Regions from separate parts of the Sporolactobacillus sp. PKPK-6 genome, predicted to be linked through region 3. Evidence: riboswitches for the same ligand, from Rfam matches in the RefSeq annotation. Region 3 holds a riboswitch; each other region holds the start of a gene.
The links. Region 3 has a riboswitch for S-adenosylmethionine ahead of AC1MBV_RS16590 (PLP-dependent transferase). Riboswitches for the same ligand answer to the same signal wherever they lie in the genome.
Positions count from the first base shown of each region.

Region 1 (7,154 bases), on a different contig from region 3:
TCGTTTCTTTCACTTTAACGCCGATAGCCTTAAGATCCTGAACAATTAAGTCAGCTGACTGCTGACGAACAAGATTTCCAATAGGTACAACGAGATTGAGTGTCCGATTGAAATCCCAGCCCGCTTCTTTTAACATTTGTTTCGCTTCATCTGGGTTATAGTCAAGTGTTTTCAGATTCTTATCGTAGTACGGATGCATTTCAGTATATGGTCCGTCATTAAAATTACCATTCCCCTTCAATAATTTATTCACAATTTTCTCACGATCAATTGCATGTGCAAGCGCTTGACGGACCTTTGCATTTGGTATGTTTGCCGTGTTGAACATCATCGTTTGAAAATTTGACAGCTGTGAATCAACACTCGTCTTAATCGTCTTCATTTTTTTAACCGTATCTACATCCTGAGTAGGCAAATCACCAACTCCTCCGGCAACATTCATCTGGATCGATCCCGCTTCAAGTTCAGAAGCAAGGTTGGACGCTTGCATGATTTTGATAAATAGCTTAGGTATCTTAGGTTTTCCAAGATAATAATTGTTGTTTGCTTGATACTCAATGAATGTATTTTTACTGTACTTAACAAATTTGTACGCTCCACTTGTTACATCAGGTGCCGTCATATATTTGCTGTTTGCTAATTTCTCAGGCGCGACATCTTTGAGCACATGTTTAGGCAAAGTAAAAATTTTCGTTCCAATCATTTCTTTAATATAATTCGGATCGATTGGATTTTTGGTTTTAAATGAAACTGTGTGGTCATCAACTTTTTTTAGATTAGGAATCTCCGACAGTCCCTTTGTCAATTTACCGCTGCTGTCTAAGCCCTCTAAAGAAGAGAGATTAAATCCAATTGCTGTTTCTGATTTTGGGTTAGCAATTAAGTTGAAGGTAAAAAGAACATCATCTGCCGTAATTGGCTCTCCATCCGTCCATTTTGCTTTAGGATTCAAATGAATCGTATAGATTTGATTATCTTTTGTGGTTATTGATTCAGCCAATTTAGGTTCAAATTTTAGCGGTGAAGTCATATCAAGGAACGGGTCAAACATGACACCTACAGCAAATTGTCCCGCCATATCACCATTGTTAATGGGATTAAAACCGGCTGGTGGATTGACCAGCCCTAAATAAATCGAATTTTTGACAGTGCTGGTGTTGGACGATGATGTCCCGCAAGCTCCGAGAAATAATAAAGTCATAGTCAGTAATACAGCTGTTAAAAATTTGATTGATTGTTTCATTGATTGTTTCATTGATTGGGCCATTAATAAATCACTTCCTCCAATTAGTTTACTTCATGGTCGAATAAAGCTAATAATCTCCAATTAATCTAGCTATTAAGGCGTCGAAAAAATTAGATTAATTTAATAATTAAAACTTTAACTGATGTAAGGTATAATAACAATGTGAACTATTCCACAAATAATTCTAGTAGAATATAAAATTTCACATAAAGGCGGTGCAATCATTGAACATTTTAGCCAATATTCAGGACTCACTTGCATCGTTATACGCAAGTGATTATGAAATTTGGATTCGTTTGAATCAATCGGAATTCAACCTGCTTACGCCTTCCTCTTCATCATCACAAGCACCGAAATCTGTTTTTTTTAAAGAAAGAGAAAGTTACATCATTTCCCGATTTCAATCGAAACAGGACATCTATTTAAATTTTCCCTCAATTGGGCAGATTGTTTTTCGTATTTTCAATGAAAAGAAACCTGACAGTGATGAACTCCGTCGGCTTTTCAATCTATTTTATTCACTGGTCGCTTTCTATCGTCAGCACTATACACTAGATATCATTCTAAAAAGTGTTCAAGATATTTCCGACTTGAAAAATCAAAGTAAACTCCTGACCAAGATTCTAGAAAATGCGCTTTCAGTTATTCCGGTTGCTAATGTTGGCATATTATGGATGTTTGATGCGAAAGAAAAGCGGCTGAAAGCAAAAGCATGGACAGGCGGACCGAATGAAAATTTACTTAAAATGAAAATGAAGCCTGGCGAAGGAATTGTTGGCAGTACATTTCTTGATCGTCGATCACGAATCTACACTGGTTATGCAAATATTGAACATGCCTCTGTAACAATGACTGACCAAAATATGCAGGAATTATTTAAATCCTATAATTTCAAGAATATGAAATCGGTAATAACCGTTCCTATTTCCGTTGCAAAAGAAACGATAGGCGTTTTAATCATTTATCAAAGTGGACACCATCCAATGCTCACCGATTATGACAAGAAATTACTCGAAGGATTTTCTGATCAAGTTTCGATTGTCCTTGCTAACCAACAGCTCTACAGTAATTTACAAAAACAAAACCAGTTACTTGTCACACAATCAAAAATTCATAAAACATTTATGGAACTTTCATTGGAAAGCAAAGGAATTCAAAATATTGCAGATAAATTGAGTGAACTCATTAATCTGCCAATTATGATTATCGATTTTAGCGATCATACAAATTATTTTTGTCGGCTAAGAAAAGATAGTTGGGACCAAACCGACCAAATGATCAAGACATTCAGCCATTTAAGAAAGCCTCAATTTCAATTTTTGTTCGATCAAACGGTCTCGTATTATATTCAGCCAATTATAGCCAATCATTCCTGTTTAGGCATCATCATGGTTAAAGTCGACGAAACGGCATTTCTAGATTACTGCAGGGTATCTGTAGAACAAAGCAGCTCAATCATTGCATTGGAAATGATAAGAAAACAAGCGGTCGTCGATTTTTATTATAAAAAAACGCATGATCTCTTTTTCTCTTTCTTAAACTGCAAAAGGAATACTCTTCTGCATGAAAAAGCGAGCGAATTAGGAATAAGTCGCCACGCAAACTTTCAGGCAATGATTATTCAGTTAAATACCGATGTTCAGGTCATTAATGTGCAAATATATAAACTCATATCAGAGATCAAATTAAGTTTTCAGGATCGAATTGCTGTGATCTATGGATATAACGCAAAGATCATTGTATTGTTCACACTAAAAAGCCAGAAAGATCAGACGTTTTTGATAAAAAAGATACAATTGCTATTGAATTACTGGCATCAAGATCATCTGCTGTCATTACGTATTGGAATAGGTACATGCTACGCTACCATCGAAAAAATTGAGAAAAGTTATCACGAGGCTGAAAAATCACTTGCCTACTTAGTATCAACAAATCAAACGGGAACGATGGCGTACAGAGATATTGGGGTTAACCGTCTATTTATGTATCAGCCAATTGAAGAAATCGACACATTTATTGATGAAGTATTCGGACCTTTAAAGACAAATAATCATCAGGATCATCAATTAGAAGAAACATTAATCGTTTATATGGAATCGAATTTATCTGTATCTGCTGCTTCAAAAAAGCTTCATATTCATATTAATACTATGTATCAGAGACTAAAAAAAATAGAAGAGCTTTTATCACTCTCATTCTCCGACCATACAAATGTGCTAAAACTTCAGCTGGCCTGCTACTTGCTCCGATATACAAATTTACACGACCAGGATATTCATTGAGCTTAGACTTATTAAAAGCCCTTGAATTTTATCTCGTTTTGTCGTAAACTACAAATCAATCGAATAATTTAACGATAATTTCTTATCTAGAGAAGTTGAGGGACTGGCCCGATGACACTTCAGCAACCGTCGTTTCACGACAAGGTGCTAATCCCAGCTGGCAAGATGTGCCGGAGGGATAAGAAGAGACTTGAACGCGCAGCCTTCTTCTCCCTGAAGAAGGCTTTTTTGTATAAAAAACGCTGAGTCAATGGAATCTCTCCGGACAGACCGTTACCACCAATTAGGCAGTTGTGAAAGAACCATTAAACCAGGAAATGATATTGAGGAGGAAACAGAAGTGACCGTAACCACTGCAAAACAAGCACCATTCAGATTTGATCAAGTAGGAAGCTTTTTACGTCCGGCCGAATTGAAAATCGCTCGGGAGAAATTTGACTCAGGAGAAATTGACAAGGCAGCATTAACTCAAGTAGAAAACGAAGAGATAAAAAAAATCGTTGAGAAGCAAATCCAATTGGGATTGAAGGCCGTCACAGATGGTGAATTCCGCCGCAGCTGGTGGCATCTCGACTTTCTCGCCGCATTAAACGGTGTCGAAAGCTATGCCCAAAATGCAAGTTATAAATTCAAAGGGGCAAAAACACGCGATACAAACGTGCGCTTCGTTGGCAAGGTTTCCTATAATCCGGAACATCCTTTTTTTGAAGCATTTAAATTTATGCAGAGCATCGTACCGGAAGGCATTCTAGTCAAGCAAACGATCCCCAGCCCGACTCTCTATTTCCGTGACCATCGCAGTGACGAAGCCGTTCATTTTTACGACTCACATGAAGAATTCTTGACAGATTTGGGTCTTGCTTATCATCAAACGATTCAGCGATTCTATGATCTTGGCTGTCGTTATCTTCAACTTGACGATACAACCTGGGCATTTCTGATCGATCAGATTATTAATGCCAAGAATGCTGAGGAGAAGGCAAAATATGAACAAATTGCCGAAGACAGTGTAACCGTAATTAACAAGGCTTTAGCGGGACTTCCTGAAGATCTGACCGTGACGACCCATATTTGCCGCGGAAATTTCCAGTCTACATTCCTGTTCTCCGGCGGTTATGGACCGGTTGCAAAATACCTTGCTCAACTTAATCTCGACGGTTATTTTCTCGAATACGACAACGAGCGTTCCGGCGACTTTGCTCCGCTCGGAGAGATTTTCAAAGAAGGCTCCAGTAAAAAAGTCGTCCTTGGTCTTGTAACCTCTAAATTTCCCGAACTGGAATCTGTTGACGGCCTTCAGAAACGAATTGAAGAAGCAACAGCGTATGTTCCATTAAAAAATCTCTGTTTGTCCACACAATGCGGCTTCGCATCGACCGAAGAAGGAAATAAGCTCACGGAAGCACAGCAATGGGCAAAAATAGATCTCGTCGTCACTACCGCAAAAAAGATCTGGAACAACGTCGATTAACACCATTATCAAAACCGACTTATTTACAAACATGTCTTTATTAAATCACAAACCGCTCAGTCCTATTCCGACTGAGCGGTTTGTTTATCACAGAATTCTTTAACACGTTTTCCTGTGTTTTTTTCAGTTTATCGTTATCTTGAATTACAGACTCAGTAACTTCTTTTACGGCAAAAGGTTCAACAAAGTCTAGGCGCAAAAAAATTACGTATCCAAATGCATCCGCTGCCGAAACTCCTTCACTTTGCTTCTGCTGACCGGAATTTCAGCTTTAAGATCATTCAAACGTACGATATAGGTCTGATTAAACCACGGAACAATTTCACGTATTTTGGAAAGATTGACTGAATAAGACCTGTGACAGCGAAAGAACAACTTCTGAGGCAGCATCGCCTGAAATTCGGACAGGCTCATTGGCATCGTATACTGCTGATCATTGGTATACACCAGCGTCACCTTTTCACTTGCTTCGGCATAATAGATGTCATCAACATCTTTGACAATAATTTTTTCATCATGACGCAGATTGATTCGCCGCGAACGGATCGTTTCGTCCTCAGCTGCTGCTTGCTCGCGGTGATCAGCCGTCTCACCTGTCAATCCATGATCACGCTGAAAGGCAGCCTCTAGTTTAGCAAGCATTGGCGCGATCCGCTTTTCATCATAGGGTTTTAAAATATAATCGAAAGCCTCTAGTTCAAACGCCTTTGCCGCGTGCTCTTTATAGGCCGTAGTGAAGATAATATACGGCTTCCGTTTGAATTTGCTGATGTTGCTCGCCAAAAGCATACCGTCAAGAGACGGAATATTGATATCTAAAAAAATCGCATCGGTCTCGTTTTCTTGTAAAAATCTCAATACATCAAGACCATCTTCAAAGCTGTCTGTAATTTCAATCGAACTGTATGTTTTGATTAAAAATTCAAGTTCATCACGCGCTAATTGTTCATCCTCAACAATAATTGCTTTCATTAACCCACCTTCTTAATGTCGAAATAAACATCAGTTCCCGGTGTCAAATGATGAATGATCAAACCGTTCCCATAAATTAATTTTACGCGCTGATGAACATTTAGCAAACCGATTTTCTTTGCCGGCATTTGGTCTTGATACAAATGATCAATCGTTGCCTGATCAATGCCCGGTCCATTATCCCTCACATGAATACGAACACAATGGCTCAATGCCTCGACGCTTATCGTGACCTTGCCTTGTCCGCCTGCTTTCAGTGCTCCATGCTTAATCGCATTTTCCACGAGCGGCTGTATTAGAAGGCTGGGAATTTTTAAATCGACCGGATCCAAATCATAGGCTACTTCCAGTCGGTGACCGAATCGCGCACGCTCGATTTCGACATAGTCTTTCACCTGCTGAATTGCCTCATCCATATCAATCAATTCGTCCGTGCGTTCAATATTTGAACGCATATATCTGGATAAATGAATAATCAATTCACGCGCTTTTCCCGGATCTCTGCGCGTCAGAGACGCAATCGTATTGAGTGCGTTGAAGAGAAAATGCGGATTAATTTTTGACTGCAAGGCCCGCAGCTCCGCCTTGCTTGCTGCCTCTTTTATTTGTTCCATTCGAGAGATCTCCAATAAAGTTGAGATCATTTGCGAGAGTCCGATCGCGAGTGTCTGCTGAGAATAAGTCATTTTTGTCGCCTTGCAATAATATGTCTTGAGCGTTCCTGTCACTTCATCCTTTTCCTTTAACGGAATGATCAGTACCGATTGAATTTGCGGCAAATGATGCTCCGACGAATGGTTGGAGAAGGTGATATGCCCTTGACTGATCACCTTTTTCGTCAAATCGCTGACGATGTTTTTACCAACCGTGTACCGCTCCTCTCCGAAACCAACATACGCGAGTACCGATTCCGTATCCGTCATAGCCACAGCGTCTGCATGAATTTCTTCTCTAATGATGTTGCAGATTTTTGCCAGAGAATCCTTATTAACGGAACGAAAATAAGGAAGTGTTTTATTCGCAATATCCAAGGAAAGTTTCGCCTGCATCGCGGCAATTTTCTCCTTTTCTCCTTCGACACTCATGACCAGTAGGACGATAAAACCGATATTGACCTCACCCAAAATCATGGGCAGAGCAATTTGCGAGACAATACTCCAGCCGAGTTTAAACGAACCGGCCA
Region 1 is NZ_JBWXPA010000001.1:823,802-830,955, forward strand. It holds gene AC1MBV_RS03960 (ABC transporter substrate-binding protein) at 1-1,255, opposite strand, end outside; gene AC1MBV_RS03965 (helix-turn-helix domain-containing protein) at 1,471-3,528, shown strand; SAM riboswitch class I at 3,608-3,713, shown strand; gene AC1MBV_RS03970 (vitamin B12 independent methionine synthase) at 3,869-4,999, shown strand; gene AC1MBV_RS03975 (LytR/AlgR family response regulator transcription factor) at 5,204-5,971, opposite strand; gene AC1MBV_RS03980 (LytS/YhcK type 5TM receptor domain-containing protein) at 5,971-7,154, opposite strand, start outside.
Region 1: it holds a riboswitch for S-adenosylmethionine, as region 3 does, so the genes downstream of both, AC1MBV_RS03970 (vitamin B12 independent methionine synthase) here and AC1MBV_RS16590 (PLP-dependent transferase) in region 3, are expected to answer to the same signal.

Region 2 (7,154 bases), on a different contig from region 3:
AAACGCCTCAATAAAGCTCCGCTCCACATGCTCGTCTTCATTTCCCAGAACAAATTCTTTTTCCTCAAATTGTTTAAACTTGCCGTTCCCATAATCAAAGGTTCCAGCGTCAACAATTAATCCTGAAACAACTTCTCCGTGTCCGCTGATTCCTTTTGTCGATGAATAGACGACGATGTCCGCACCATATCGGATTGGGTTAAAGAGATACGGGGTCGGAAACGTATTGTCAATAACCAGTGGAATACCATGTCGATGAGCCAGTTTTGCCAGTGCCTCTACGTTCGTCACCGTTGTATCCGGATTCGTGACGCTTTCTGCAAAAATTGCTTTCGTATCATCTTTGATCACTGCTTCAACACATTCTAGGTCATTAATATCATCGATGAAGTCAAAAACAATCCCGAATTTAGGAAACAGGGTTCGAAATTCATCAAAGCTTGATCCATAAATATTTGCTGCGGCGATAATTCGACCACCGCCTTCGGCTAGATTTAACAATGTATAGGAAACGGCCGCCATACCTGATCCGACCGCCACCGCTTCTGCGGCACCGTCCAGATCAGCGATTCTTTGTTCAAGAACAGCAGTCGTCGGATTGCCGATTCGCGTATAGCTGAAGCCTTTTTCTTTAAGGTTGACCAGCCGTTCTGCACGCTCCGGATCGCCAAAGCCAAAGGCAACCGTCTGATAGATCGGTACTTGTGATGCATAATTATGTTGTTTCGGATCGTACCCCGCATGTATTTTCAAAGTATCAAATCGTTTCTCCGATTTCTCCGTCATCTCTAGTCCCCATTTCTCATTCAAAAAATTCCCATGTACAAATTAGAGATATGACTGATAGGGAATATGCAATCGTTCTGAGACTTCAGCCATTTCTTTCAGTGTTTCAGGATCGATGGGAATCCCATTTTTCAGGCGGTCTTCAAACGCAGCAGCTTCTTTGTCGCCATGTATGTAAATCTTCTTCCCAGGTTCAGTTGGAAGGTTCCGAATGCGTTCAAGCATAGCAGATAATGCTTCTGAAATATCGCTTGGATCACCAAACAAACGAAGATCGATCGCAGTAAAAAAGTGACTGATTCCCTTTGTCTTGCCACTGCCCAGATCAGCAGAAAGATGTCCTTGCGACAGAATCGACGTTAAAATTTCTACAATTAAAGAATGGCCAAATCCTTTGTATCCGCCATTTTCTTCTCCGCGTCCTCCTACAGGAAGCATTCCCCCTATTTTTGGATGCTTCGACAAATTTCCCCTCAACTTTTTCGCATCTTTGCTGATTTCATTGCGTTCATCAACTGCCCACGCTCCAGGAATCGTCTTTCCCTGTTTGGCATACATTTCGATTTTCCCAAGCGATACGACTGTTGTAGCTGCATCAAAAAGAAAATCATGGGGCTCGGCAGGCATTGAAAAAGCAAGCGGATTACTGCCAAGAAACGGCTGCATCGCATGAGTCGGTATCAAAAAAGGATTGGAATTCGTTGCGGAAATTCCCAGCATTCCTTTATCGCTCGCCATTTTAGCGTAATAGCCGGCCATTCCATAATGATTCGAATTGCGAACCGAGTCAATACCAATGCCGCTCTGTTCTGCTTTTTCAATCGCAAGACTCATCGCTGTTCCCGCCACGAGCTGCCCCATACTCTTGTGTCCGTCCATTACCGCGCTCACCGGCGTTTCCCAAATAACCTCAGGAATTGCGCCGACTTTAATGTCACCGGCAGCGATCTTTCGGTCGTACATCGCCAAACGCTGCACACCATGTGATTCAATACCGAACAGATCAGTGGTCACAATGGATTCGGCAATGATTGAACTGCTCTCTTCTGAAAAACCGTACGCCTTGTATATACTTTTCACCCATTGCTCGATGCTCTGATAATCGTATCGATTTCCCATCTTCGCTTACCTCACAAATCCCGATCGAGATACACGATGTCTTGCCTAAAATTCCAACCCTTTTTGCTCCAAAACTGCTTGCCTTCCTCATTATCAAGCACCACGAACAAACCAATCTTCGTAATCTGTTCTTTTTTAAAACTCGTACAGACTCGGTCAATTAAACGTGTACCGATTCCTTTTCCCTGCTGGTCCGGATCAACTGCCGTATGGTAGATGAATCCCTTGCGTCCATCGGTTCCGCCGAGTATCGTTCCGATGACCCGATCGTTATCGGCAGCGACGAAACAGGTTTCCGGATTCTTGCGAATGATCCGGGCAATTCCGGCGTAGCTGTTATCTAAGGATGCTAGATTCATGCCGGGCACCCGTGTCCATAGATCATAAGCGCCTTCATAATCCTCAGGAACCATCTTGCGAATCTCCATATCTTTTCAACTCCAAGTTATCTTTTTGCTTTTTTCAGTGCGCGCGCCAGATCCTCCAGCAGATCATCTGCATTTTCAATGCCGATTGCTAAGCGAAGCAGACCTTTTGTGATGCCGATTTTCTCCTGAAGTTTTTCATCAAAGGATTCATGCGTCATTGTTGCCGGCTGACAAATCAGGCTTTCAACCCCGCCAAGACTGACGGCCAGATCAAACAATGAGAGTGCCGCCACAAATTGATCCTGATCATAATTCGATGCAAGCCGAATGGAAAGAACGGACCCATGACCCGATGCCTGACGCTGCTGAATTTCTTTTTCCTCCTGCGAGTACGATCCGGGATAGTACAGGCGTTCAATGCCGGGATGAGTGCTGAAAAAATCGATAATCTTATCCGTATTCGCCTCTTGGCGATCCAAACGCACACTCAATGTCTTGATTCCTCGAATCAGTGCATAGGAATCGGTCGGACTCAGGATTCCACCGAGTGTATTCTGCAGAAATTTAAGCTTTTGCGCAATATCCTCTTGATTCGTTGCCACAAGACCGGCAATGACATCAGCGTGACCGCTCAGATATTTCGTTGCGGAATAAAGAACGAGATCTGCGCCAAGAGCGAGTGGATTTTGATAATAGGCAGTTAAAAATGTATTATCAACAATCAGCAACTTGCCTTTCTCATGCGCGATCGTTGCTAGCCGCTGAATATCGGCAACACGCAGCAGCGGATTCGACGGCGTCTCAATATAGAGTGCCGCCACATCATCATCTAAATCCTCTGCCCTCAGTTCATTAAAATCGTGCACCAATTCATAAGCGATGCCTCGATCCTTAAAAAGATTGCTGGCATAGCGATAGGTTCCACCGTACACATTGTTGTTCAGCAGAATTTTATCACCGGACTGAAACAGGCTGAAAACGGCGGACACCGCCGCCATTCCTGATGCAAACGCATAGGAATAACTCGCCTGTTCAATTTTAGAAAACAAGGTTTCGAGATTATTTCGTGTCGGATTCCCGCCTCGTGCATAGGCAAAGGACTGAAAACCATGCAGATCCTCTTGAACATAAGTTGTTGCTAGAAAAATCGGCGGTACCACTGCATGATTAGGATTGTCTTTCGCATCAATCCCTTTTACAATCAATGAATCTAGTTTCACTGTATTCATCCTCCTCGCAGTTCATTGCCTTTGTCTTTGAAAACTGAATGTTTTTAAATGCGTTCTTAGTATGCGCCACAGGTACGGCTGCATTGCTGAATGCTTCGCACTCCCAGGGCAGATAAATCGGCTCCCACATAAGCGATTGAATTAATTGAACAAAATTGATTTTCGCTATACTCATCAATGATCAACCTCCTATAAGCTTTAGTCCGAGACTTTTGCCCAGCGCGTCATTTGCGGCAACTAAGCTAAAAAAGGCAATAAAAAAATGCTTTCTTATGAGAATAGATAAGAAAACATGATGCGTCGGTTCTCTTATCTCTCAGTTTAAACTGCTGGAATTAACACCATACACTGTGTGCTGGTTGTCGGGTTTCATTGGGCCAGTCCCTCCGCCACTCTTGATAAGAAGTTTACTATTTAATTTTGAAAAGAACGTTTAGGTGATAAAACTGATGCACGCGTCACCGCTGAAACAATTCGCATGTGTTTACTAGGTAATATAATATTTTAAATTTATTATGTCAATGCTTTTCTGAATGTTTGATGCAAGAAATCAAACCGGCAGATGTTCACACGTATGACTTCTTGACCAATCGCATAGATCTGCTTCTCATCTTCTGCTTAAGAAAAAACGGGCAAAAAATTCCCGGTTCTTACTACCACAGGATGCAGTGACTTTCGCGTTGCATAAAGGACGTACTTTCACACGATGTGATGGCTTTCGCGTTGCATACAGGACGTATGCGTATTTAGCGAAAGTTCCTTTTTCGAAAGCTCCTTTACAGTTAGCAAAAGTTCCTTTGCTCCAAATGTGGTTTTTAATCATCAACCCCTTGCTTGAACAAACATTTCAATTTCATAACGCATTCTGGTCCTTAATTAAGTAACGAGTAAAATAAGCGGAGATTTTCCGCTTATATGCACCCTGAACATGTTTCGCCGGTAAATAAGGGTAATTTTTCCGCTTATTCAAAGCAAAACCCTTCATTTTCACGTTTATCGATTCGGATAAGGGGAATTTCTCCGTCTATTTCAGCTATTTTTTCGATCATTTTCTAAATAAGCGGAATTTTTCCGTCTATTTTTCAGATTGGGCACTTACCGGCGGGGCAAAATCAAAAACGTTCTTTGCTTGTCAGAGAAGCTGAACGGAGCCTTGCGATTATAGGTGTAGGGACATTTCTCAATAAAATAATCCCGTTTTTGTACTTTAAATCTTCACCAGGATAGGAATCAAACAAAATTTTTTTGGGGGTTGACAAGGATAATCGAATGGTTTAAATTTACCATCAACAAAGTAAGCCGTTCATCAGCTGCTAATCATTAAGACGTTAATGATCGGCAATGAACGGTTTCGCAGTGAGAATCGCAGCAGATCAATAGGTCTTGTCAGCACCTTCTTCATGCGATTTATTGCGGCCGCAATACTGCGTATCTGGTTAATCCCTTAATCAAAGAAAAGAGGTTTTGCACAAGAATACGAATTTTGCAGACACTGAACTTGATTGGTGTGCATTTACGAGTTGTTTTTTTTTAAGTTTAATACCAAGTAAATAGGGCTGTTTAGTTAAATTAATAAAAACTAATCTTTACCTAAACATTTGAGGGTTTGATTTAAGTAAATTGAATTTGCTCTACTTAGAGGGGGAAGCAATCAACATGGCGAAAAAAAGAAAAGCAAGCCGCTTAGTCAAATGGATTCTTTCAGTTGCTGTGGTTATTATTGTGGTACTTGCAACTGTGGTTTCCATTAACCAAATTACAGTGAACAAGAACAAAAGTTCAGCTACTGCAAAAGATGACAATTATGTATTAAAACTCGCAGACTCATCAGGCTTATGCGAAGCACCACAGCAAATTGCGATTGAGAAAGGGATTTTCAAGAAATACGGCGTCAAATATAAGAATGTCAAAATCGGAGACTTGTCAGGTACTGAAGCCCTAACAGCCGGAAAAGTTGACGCGACGAATTCGCTCCTTGCCAGCGTTGTGCAACCACTGACGAACGGTGCAGAGCTAAAGATTACAACCGGTTTGCATACAGGTTGTCTCCAGATCTTAGTAGGTAAGAATTCTAAAATTAAGTCGATCAAAGATCTTAAAGGCAAGAAAATTGGTGTGGGTACGGTAGCCGGCAGTCCGGCAACGTTTGCAAAACGCGTCCTTTCTTACAACGGATTAAATGTATCGACCAAAAACTCAGACGTACAATTTATTCAATATGATTCGGCCAGCTTGCCAATCGTCCTTAGTAAAGGGCAAGTAGACGCGATTGCTGTAGGCGATCCGGATACACAAATCGCTATTAAGAACTATGGCTTTACATCACTAGCTAGTTCCGCAACCACAGCACCATTTAATAAAGAATATTGCTGCGTCGCCTATGTTTCTAATAAATTAGCTAAAGAACATCCGGAAATCGCACGCAAATTCACCCTTGCATTGCAAGAGGCTGCAGAATGGATTGCCAATCATCAAGATGAATCCGTTCATATTCAAACAGATAAGAAATATATTGCCGGCGATGAAAAAACGAACTTGTCAGCATTGGAAACGTACAAATGGGAACCATCCTTTACAGATGCGAAAAAAGCGTTCAAACAAACGGCCGACAGTCTGCAGGATATCGGTGTCATCTCTAAAGATGTTGATACTCAGGCGCTTACTGACCACTCCTTCTTAAAATTTAAAGGGGTAAAATAACAAAATCAAAGAAAAGAGGGGATTTTTTTGGAGAAGGACTCGGTTTATATCAAAAAAATTACCCGGATAAAAGATCGCCAAATTGGTCGGGCTTACTTTGCAAGTATCGCAATCGCAATCAGTCTTATTGCTCAGCTGGCCATTCCTAAGAGTGATGTTTTGATAACCAAATCGCTGCCATGGTATACCGGGCTATTAATCATAGCGTTTGTCATCACGGCAGTGCTCGCAACCTATTATACTTTTTTCGGCGGGCTTGAGAAGTTCGTTTTTAAAAGCTACTTTATTGGTGCGGCATTTCTCGCACTCGGTTTATATAATTTAGTCACGCTGAAATTCGCGTTGATTAAACCCATTTTCTTTCCCGCTCCTGAAACGATTATCAATGTTCTGATTGTCGATGCCGGGTTCTTACTAAAATGCCTGCTTCATTCAGCTTTATTGCTTGCGTACGGATTAGGTATTGGCATCATCACCGGACTTGCTACCGGTATATTAATTGGCTGGTACTCATCGTGGAATTATTGGCTGGAACCACTCGTAAAATCAATAGGGCCGATACCATCCACTGTGTTTATACCGATTGCTCTGTCGGCTTTTGCGACCAGCTTTCAAGCAGCCGTCTTCTTGATTGCTTTAGCTTCATGGTTCCCGATCACTGTATTAACGCAATCCGGTATTGTAAACGTCAAAAAAACGTTTTTCGAGGTTGCCGATACGCTTGGTGCGACGGATTTTCAAAAGATTTTTCATGTTGCCGTACCTGGTGCTCTGCCAAACATATTCGTAGGCATCTTCAACGGAACATGCGGAGCATTCCTAACCCTAATGTCCGCCGAGATGATCGGGGTTCGCTACGGCATCGGCTGGTATATTAACTGGCAGCGTGAAATCATGTCTTATGCCAATGTTTATGCCGGTTTGGTTGTTATTGCAGTCAGCTTCTCACTGA
Region 2 is NZ_JBWXPA010000002.1:903,882-911,035, forward strand. It holds gene AC1MBV_RS15240 (O-acetylhomoserine aminocarboxypropyltransferase/cysteine synthase family protein) at 1-786, opposite strand, end outside; gene AC1MBV_RS15245 (Ldh family oxidoreductase) at 829-1,905, opposite strand; gene AC1MBV_RS15250 (GNAT family N-acetyltransferase) at 1,917-2,333, opposite strand; gene AC1MBV_RS15255 (trans-sulfuration enzyme family protein) at 2,351-3,493, opposite strand; gene AC1MBV_RS15260 (hypothetical protein) at 3,459-3,677, opposite strand; SAM riboswitch class I at 3,809-3,907, opposite strand; gene AC1MBV_RS15265 (ABC transporter substrate-binding protein) at 5,159-6,202, shown strand; gene AC1MBV_RS15270 (ABC transporter permease) at 6,230-7,154, shown strand, end outside.
Region 2: it holds a riboswitch for S-adenosylmethionine, as region 3 does, so the genes downstream of both, AC1MBV_RS15260 (hypothetical protein) here and AC1MBV_RS16590 (PLP-dependent transferase) in region 3, are expected to answer to the same signal.

Region 3 (7,154 bases):
GCTCTTCCTGAGCCTGTACGGGCTCAGGCTTTGGGACAGATGGCGTGCTTCGCGGAATCATTTCTTTGAAAAAAGCAACCGCTTCGTTTAAGGTGATCGGCACGTGATCGGCACCGAGCCGGCTGGCAGCCTGGGCTGCCTGAGGCGGGTAAATGTTCAATTCTGTTAATAGATCGACTTCAGACAGCGCTTGACGCATCGGCCGTTTCCAAATGACTGATCCCTTATTCAGCAGAAGAACCGTATCGCAGTATTCAGCGATAAATTCGGTATGGTGTTCAATCGATATGATTGTTTTTCCATACTGTTTATTCAACTTTTTCAAAACCTCATAGATCTCTTTGGCATGATAAGGGTCCAGTTGCGCCGTTGGCTCATCGATGACAATGATGTCTGGATTCATTGCCAGACAGCCGGCGAGTGCGAGCAAATGCTTTTGTCCGCCGCTCAGTTGCCAAACAAATTCATCCGCCAAATGGGCGAGCCCGACGAGTTCCAGTGCCCGGCGACCACGCTGCAAGTAATCCTCCATGCCGAAATTAAGCGGAGCGAACGAGGCATCTTCCAAAACACGCGCCTGAACAAGCTGATTTTCAAAGTCCTGGAATACATAGCCGACATGGCAGGATAGATCGGCGACGCTGCTGTTGAGTATATTCAATCCGTTTACAGTTACGGAGCCCTCAAAATCTCCGGTGTAAAAATGGGGAATCAACCCGTTAAAGAGCTTGCACAGGGTTGATTTTCCACTTCCGTTGCTGCCGATTACCGCAAGAAACGCGCCTTTTTCAACGGATAAGTTCATTTTTTTTAAAACCGGATGTTCGGCGCCTGGGTATTGAAAGGTCACGTTCTCCACATGAATGAGTTCATTCATTGGCCATACTGCGCTTCGCTTTGTTTTTTCCTGTAACAAGTACAATGATGGTGATCAGGGCAACGACAGCGGCTGCGGCCAGACTGATCCAAATTGCCGTGTCTCCAAATTCTGCTTCCCATTCAAAGATATCAATCCCGGCTTCAGACAGGAACTCGCATCCCATCGCGACAGCCGAAAGCAGGACACCGATGATGATGAAACGTGGTTTAAGGATGCCGCTGATCGGATATTTGGTCTTGTTATCGCGCGGCTTCATGCCGAGCAGCGGTTCGATTTTTCCATACAAACGCGGAACGAGGTAGAGCGTTGGCAGGAGGGCAAATAGGATCCCCGAGAACAGCACGTCATTCAGGAATGAGAAGCCCTCGATTGCAACTACACTTTGAGGAAGACCGGAAACGGCTTCAAAGTCATCGACGCCGATCCAGACCTTGGTAATATCTGAAATCATATTGAGAAATTGGTGAATAATCACACCGGTCATTGCGGCAATGCCGACTTGAACCCGGCTCTTGGGATTGTTAACGATGATTCCGGCAACATACATCGCCAAGGTGAAGATGACCAGTTTCTCTATTTCTCCGAAACCGCTGAACTGACCGAGCATCACTTCGCCGAAAATAACTTCACCGACAGATGCGCCGATTGCGGCATAGAAAGGATGGAACAGGATGCACAGCGTCAAAGGAATAAATGCGAAGTACTCAATTGAGAAATTAACAGGTCCGATATTTACTTCCGGTACAAGTTCGGTAATCATGTTGGATAATCCGTATAAAGACATCGACAAGATAAAAACCATCATTTTCTGGGGCTGGGTCAGCGTGTAGCGTTCTTTGATTTGCGTCATTGGTGTCCCTCCTGAATTTTAACTTCTCTTGTAGTATAGAAAATCACTGTTAATGAACCGTGGGAATCATGTGAATCTAGTGTAAATAAATTATTATTTTATATAATAATGTAATTTTATTTTCATAGAACTGCGAAATCAGCGACGCTAATGCTATGATGAAAGCAAAAAAAGGTGATCTCATGAGTCGCAGTCCCATTAATATCAGCCTGCTTTCGCCGACACATCTGAAAATTGCCCAATGGCTGCAGCACAATGAATCAGCAGTTATGCTGTTGACTGAAAAAGAAATCGCTAAAGAATCAGGAGTGAGCATTGCCTCTGTTTCCCGTTTTTGGATGATGATTGGGTTTAAAAATTTGAAAGATTACAAGCGGAAATTAAGAGAAGATCTTGAAATTACGCCGGCAAAAAAAATGATGAACACCATTGACGATCTTGAACACACCAAATTGCAGATTCATCATTTGAATAAGAGTGTCCAGCTCCTGCAGGTGACGTTGAATCATTTCAACAAGGCTTATTTCGAGCGTGCGGTTGCTTTGATTCAGGAAGCGAAGAAGCTCTACATTTATGCTCCGGGACCATCGATCGGCCTTGCGGAATTGCTGAATTACCGGTTGGCTCGGTTTGGCGTAACGGTTGTTATCCTGCGCAAATGGGGGAGCGAGCTGCTCGAAGATTTGGTCCATATTGACAAAAACTGCGTCGTGTTGATTTTTGCTTTTTCACGAATATTGAAGGAAGGCGACGTGCTCCTGGATTACGGGGCGTCGGCAGGCTATCGGACGATTGTCATCACCGATCAACCGGTGCTTCGGACGCACCACGCCTTCGACGCTCTTTTATTTGCGAGCCGCGGAGAAAAGGATGAATTCCATTCCATGATTGCAGCGACTTACCTGGTTGAGAATCTGATCTTGTCGCTCAGTGAGAAACAGCAAGACAAAAATATGCAGAGATTGGATCAATTGAGCGCTTTGAGAAAAAAGTATAAGGATGATCTGCCGAGATAAAAGTGACTGGACGCTGCAGCGTTTTCGTTCAATCAGCTGGGAAATGAAAGCTCAGGTCAGGATTGAACAGCTGCTTTTCGGTGCGAATAAGGCCTTGAAAAATTGGGCGCACTAGTGTACACTAATCAACAACTGAATGAGACATTTTGATTCTTATCAAGAGAAGCCGAGGGACTGGCCCGATGACGCTTCAGCAACCGTCGCTGATTTACGAATGGCGACAAGGTGCTAATTCCAGCAGGCTGCGTGCGGCCTGAGGGATAAGAAGATACCGGCAAACCAAGCCTTCTTCTTATTGCGAAGAAGGCTTTTTATTTTACCTATTTTTGAATTGTATAAGCGACTCACGATCTATCTGGTGAACTTAAATGTATTTGTTTTGAAGGGAGAATGGCGACATGGCATCGTATAAGACAGAAACAAAATTAACACAAATCGGGAATGGTTTTGATGAATTGGGTGCAGTCAACGCGCCAATTTATCTATCTACCGCTTATAAACATGAAGGAATCGGCATCTCAAAAGGCTATGACTATACGCGCACGGGCAATCCGACACGATCTATTTTGGAGAAGGCAATTGCCGATATAGAAGGCGGTCAGGAGGGCTTTGCCTGCAGCTCAGGAATGAGCGCGATTCAGCTCGCTTTTTCATTATTCAGCTCCGGGGATCATATTATTGCTTCAAGAGATCTCTATGGCGGTACCTTCCGCTTTTTTGAGATTCTGAGTAAGCAGTACCATCTCTCATTCTCTTATTGGGACGGCGAAAATCTGGGTGAATTAGCTGATCTTGTCTGTCCGGAGACAAAAGCAATTTTCATTGAAACACCGACCAATCCGTTGATGCACGAGGTTGATCTATCGGCAATCGCAAAGATTACGAAAAAAAATGAATTGCTGCTTATCGTTGACAATACATTTTACACACCGATTCTGCAACGCCCGATTGAACAGGGAGCCGACATTGTCGTGCACAGTGCAACAAAATATTTGGCCGGACATAATGATGTGCTTGCAGGTCTTGTGATCTCAAATCGAACAAAAGTTACTGAGAAACTGCGACTCTATCATAATTCATGTGGCGTGGTTCTTGATCCGTTTGATTCGTGGCTTCTGATACGTGGCTTGAAAACGCTCGCCCTGCGTATGCGCCAGCATCAGGAGAACGCACGCAAGATTGTTGCCTATCTCGAGAAGCAGCCGCTTGTGACCAAGGTGCTTTATCCAGGCAAAGGCGGAATGGTCAGCTTTGAATTAACCGCGCCGGATTATGTCGAACCTTTTCTCAAATCGCTGCACTTGATCACCTTTGCCGAAAGTCTCGGTGGTGTTGAAAGTCTGATTACCTATCCGGCAACGCAGACTCATGCAGATATTCCCGAAGCTCTGCGTCTTGAATACGGCCTGTCTAATTCATTGCTTCGTCTTTCGACCGGTATTGAGCACCCGGACGATTTGATTAGCGATTTGAATCAAGCATTTCAGACGTTAAAAGAAGAGGTGACCGCACATGAGTGAATCGATTCATTTTTCTACCAAACTAATAAAAGAAACGGTTGCTGTCGATCCACAAACAGGGGCGGCAAATGTGCCTGTTTATTTATCATCAACCTTTCATCAAAAGGACTTTGATCATTATGGTAAGTATGACTATACACGGTCCGGAAATCCAACGCGTGAAGCACTTGAAGATGCGATTGCTGCCTTGGAAGGCGGCGTTCGCGGGTTTGCATTCGCGTCTGGAATGGCTGCGATTTCTACGGCATTTTTACTCCTTTCTGCGGGTGATCACGCCATTGTTCCGAAGAATGTGTATGGAGGTACCTTTCGGATTCTGACCCAGGTCCTCGGTCGTTTCGGAATTGATCATACGTTTGTCGACACAACAAACCTTGATGAGGTAGAGCAGGCAATCCGTCCAAATACAAAGGTGATCTACGTGGAAACACCGTCCAATCCGACGCTGGCCGTGACGGATATTCGAGCTGTTGTCAAACTAGCTAAAGCGCATCGATGTTTGACCTTCGTTGATAACACCTTCATGACTCCTGTATTCCAGCGACCGCTCGAACTTGGGGCGGATCTTGTCCTGCACAGTGCGACGAAGTTTATTTCCGGACACAGCGATGTCGTTGCCGGTCTTGCCGTTGCGCGCACGGAAGAGCTTGCAGATAAAGTCTATTTTCTCCAAAATGCGCTTGGTGCCGTTCTTGGTGTTCAGGATTCCTGGCTGCTCCTCAGGGGTCTGAAAACCCTTGACGTCCGTATTCGCAAATCAGCGGATTCGGCGCAGCGTGTCGCCGAATTTTTCACGACGCAATCGGAAGTCCGCAACGTATTTTATCCAGGTCTGTCTGATCACCCCGGATCCAAACTCCACGCTGAGCAGGCAGCTTCAGGCGGCGCGGTTCTGTCGTTTGAGTTGGAAGACGAGGCAGCCGCGCGCACCTTTGTCAATCATGTAAAGCTGCCCGTATTCGCAGTCAGTCTCGGTGCGGTGGAATCGATTCTCTCGTATCCGCCGAAAATGTCGCATGCAGAGTTGAATGAGGAAGAGCGTGAAAAGGCAGGCATCGGAAGCGGACTTTTGCGCTTATCAGTAGGCCTTGAGGATGCTGAAGATCTTATTCGCGATTTCAGTAATGCACTTGATTTTGTGCGAAATCATGAGAAGGTGACCGTAAGGAGCGTAGATTAATGAAGCAATCGATTCGTGATGAATTAAAAAAACGAATATTGATCGGTGACGGCGCGATGGGCACGCTGCTTTACTCGTATGGAATTGACCGATGTTTTGAGGAACTCAATGTCTCTCAGGCTGAAGAAGTGAAGCATGTTCATGAAGCGTATATTAATGCAGGCGCCGATGTGATCCAGACGAATACCTATGGAGCAAATCAAATCAAGCTCGATCGATATGGACTGAAGCATGAGGTCACTGTTTTTAATCGCGCGGCGGTGAAGCTGGCTAAGGAAGCGGCAAAACCGGAAACCTATGTACTTGGCACAATCGGCGGTATTCGCGGGTTCCAAAAGCAATCACTGGCTATTGAAGACATTCGCGCAGGATTCAGTGAACAAGCATATGCATTGCTTGATGAAGGTGTCGACGGACTATTACTTGAGACTTATTACGACTTTGATGAACTTCGGGAAATGCTGAAGATTGCACGCAAGATGACCGATCAGCCGATCATTACGCATGTGTCGATGCAGGAGCCGGGCGTATTGTTAAATGGAATGGCACTTTCAGAAGCGTTAAGGGAACTGGAAGCACTCGGCGCAGACGTTGTAGGCACGAACTGCAGGCTTGGTCCATTCCATATGATTGAAGCGCTGCGCGGCATTCCGCTGCCGAAAAAAGCATTTCTTTCTGCATATCCGAACAGCAGTCTTCCTGATTACCGCGAAGGCAAGCTGCATTATGAAAATGAGCCTGAGTATTTCAGAAAATATGCGGCCGATTTTCGTAATGAAGGCGTTCGGCTGCTCGGCGGCTGCTGCGGCACGACACCGGTGCAGATCCAAGCCTTCAAACAAGGCATTGCAGAGCTTGAACCCCTAGAGTCGAAAAGGGTTGCAGAACGGCCTGAAGTTATTAAAGTGAGCGGCCATGATGCGGTTCCCGATTCGCCGCTTTATAAAAAGGTCATGAGCGGACGATCCATATTTGTTGAATTTGATACCCCGCGTCACCTGAATACCGATCACTTTTTTAAAGGAGTCAAAGCACTTGAGGAGGCGGGAGCAGACGCGATTACAATGGCCGACAACTCGCTTGCCTCGCCGCGAATCAGCAATGCTGCAGTCGGCAAGCTGATTAAAGAACGGTTCAGTGTTTCTCCGCTTGTACACCTTACCTGCCGAGATCGGAATCTGATCGGGTTGCAGTCGCATTTGCTCGGCTTGCACGTGCTCGGTTTGCATGATCTTTTGGTGGTCACCGGTGATCCGACGAAAATCGGAGACTTCCCCGGTGCAACCTCGGTATACGATGTGTCGTCAATGGAACTGATTAAGCTGGTCAAACAGTTCAATCGCGGTATTTCATACTCTGGAAAAAGTCTGAAGCAACCGACTCATTTCCGGGTGGCGGCAGCCTTCAATCCAAATGTGCGTAATTTGGATCGCGCCGTACAGCGTTTGGAACGCAAAGTAGAATGCGGTGCCGATTACTTTATCTCGCAGCCTGTTTTCGATAAGGAGCGAATCATCGAAATCAGTGAAGCAACGCGAAATCTCGCTGCACCGATCTATATTGGCATTATGCCGCTGACCTCAAGTCGCAATGCTGAATTTCTTCATAATGAAGTGCCGGGAATCCGACTGCCCGACGATGTTCGTGCTCGAATGGCTGCTGCTCAAGGAAAAGAAGAGGCACGCCGCGTAAGTCTGAACATTTGCCG
Region 3 is NZ_JBWXPA010000003.1:100,416-107,569, reverse strand. It holds gene AC1MBV_RS16610 (ABC transporter ATP-binding protein) at 1-877, opposite strand, end outside; gene AC1MBV_RS16605 (DUF8171 family membrane protein) at 870-1,730, opposite strand; gene AC1MBV_RS16600 (MurR/RpiR family transcriptional regulator) at 1,913-2,746, shown strand; gene AC1MBV_RS16595 (hypothetical protein) at 2,730-2,861, shown strand; SAM riboswitch class I at 2,897-3,013, shown strand; gene AC1MBV_RS16590 (PLP-dependent transferase) at 3,145-4,266, shown strand; gene metC (cystathionine beta-lyase) at 4,259-5,446, shown strand; gene AC1MBV_RS16580 (bifunctional homocysteine S-methyltransferase/methylenetetrahydrofolate reductase) at 5,446-7,154, shown strand, end outside.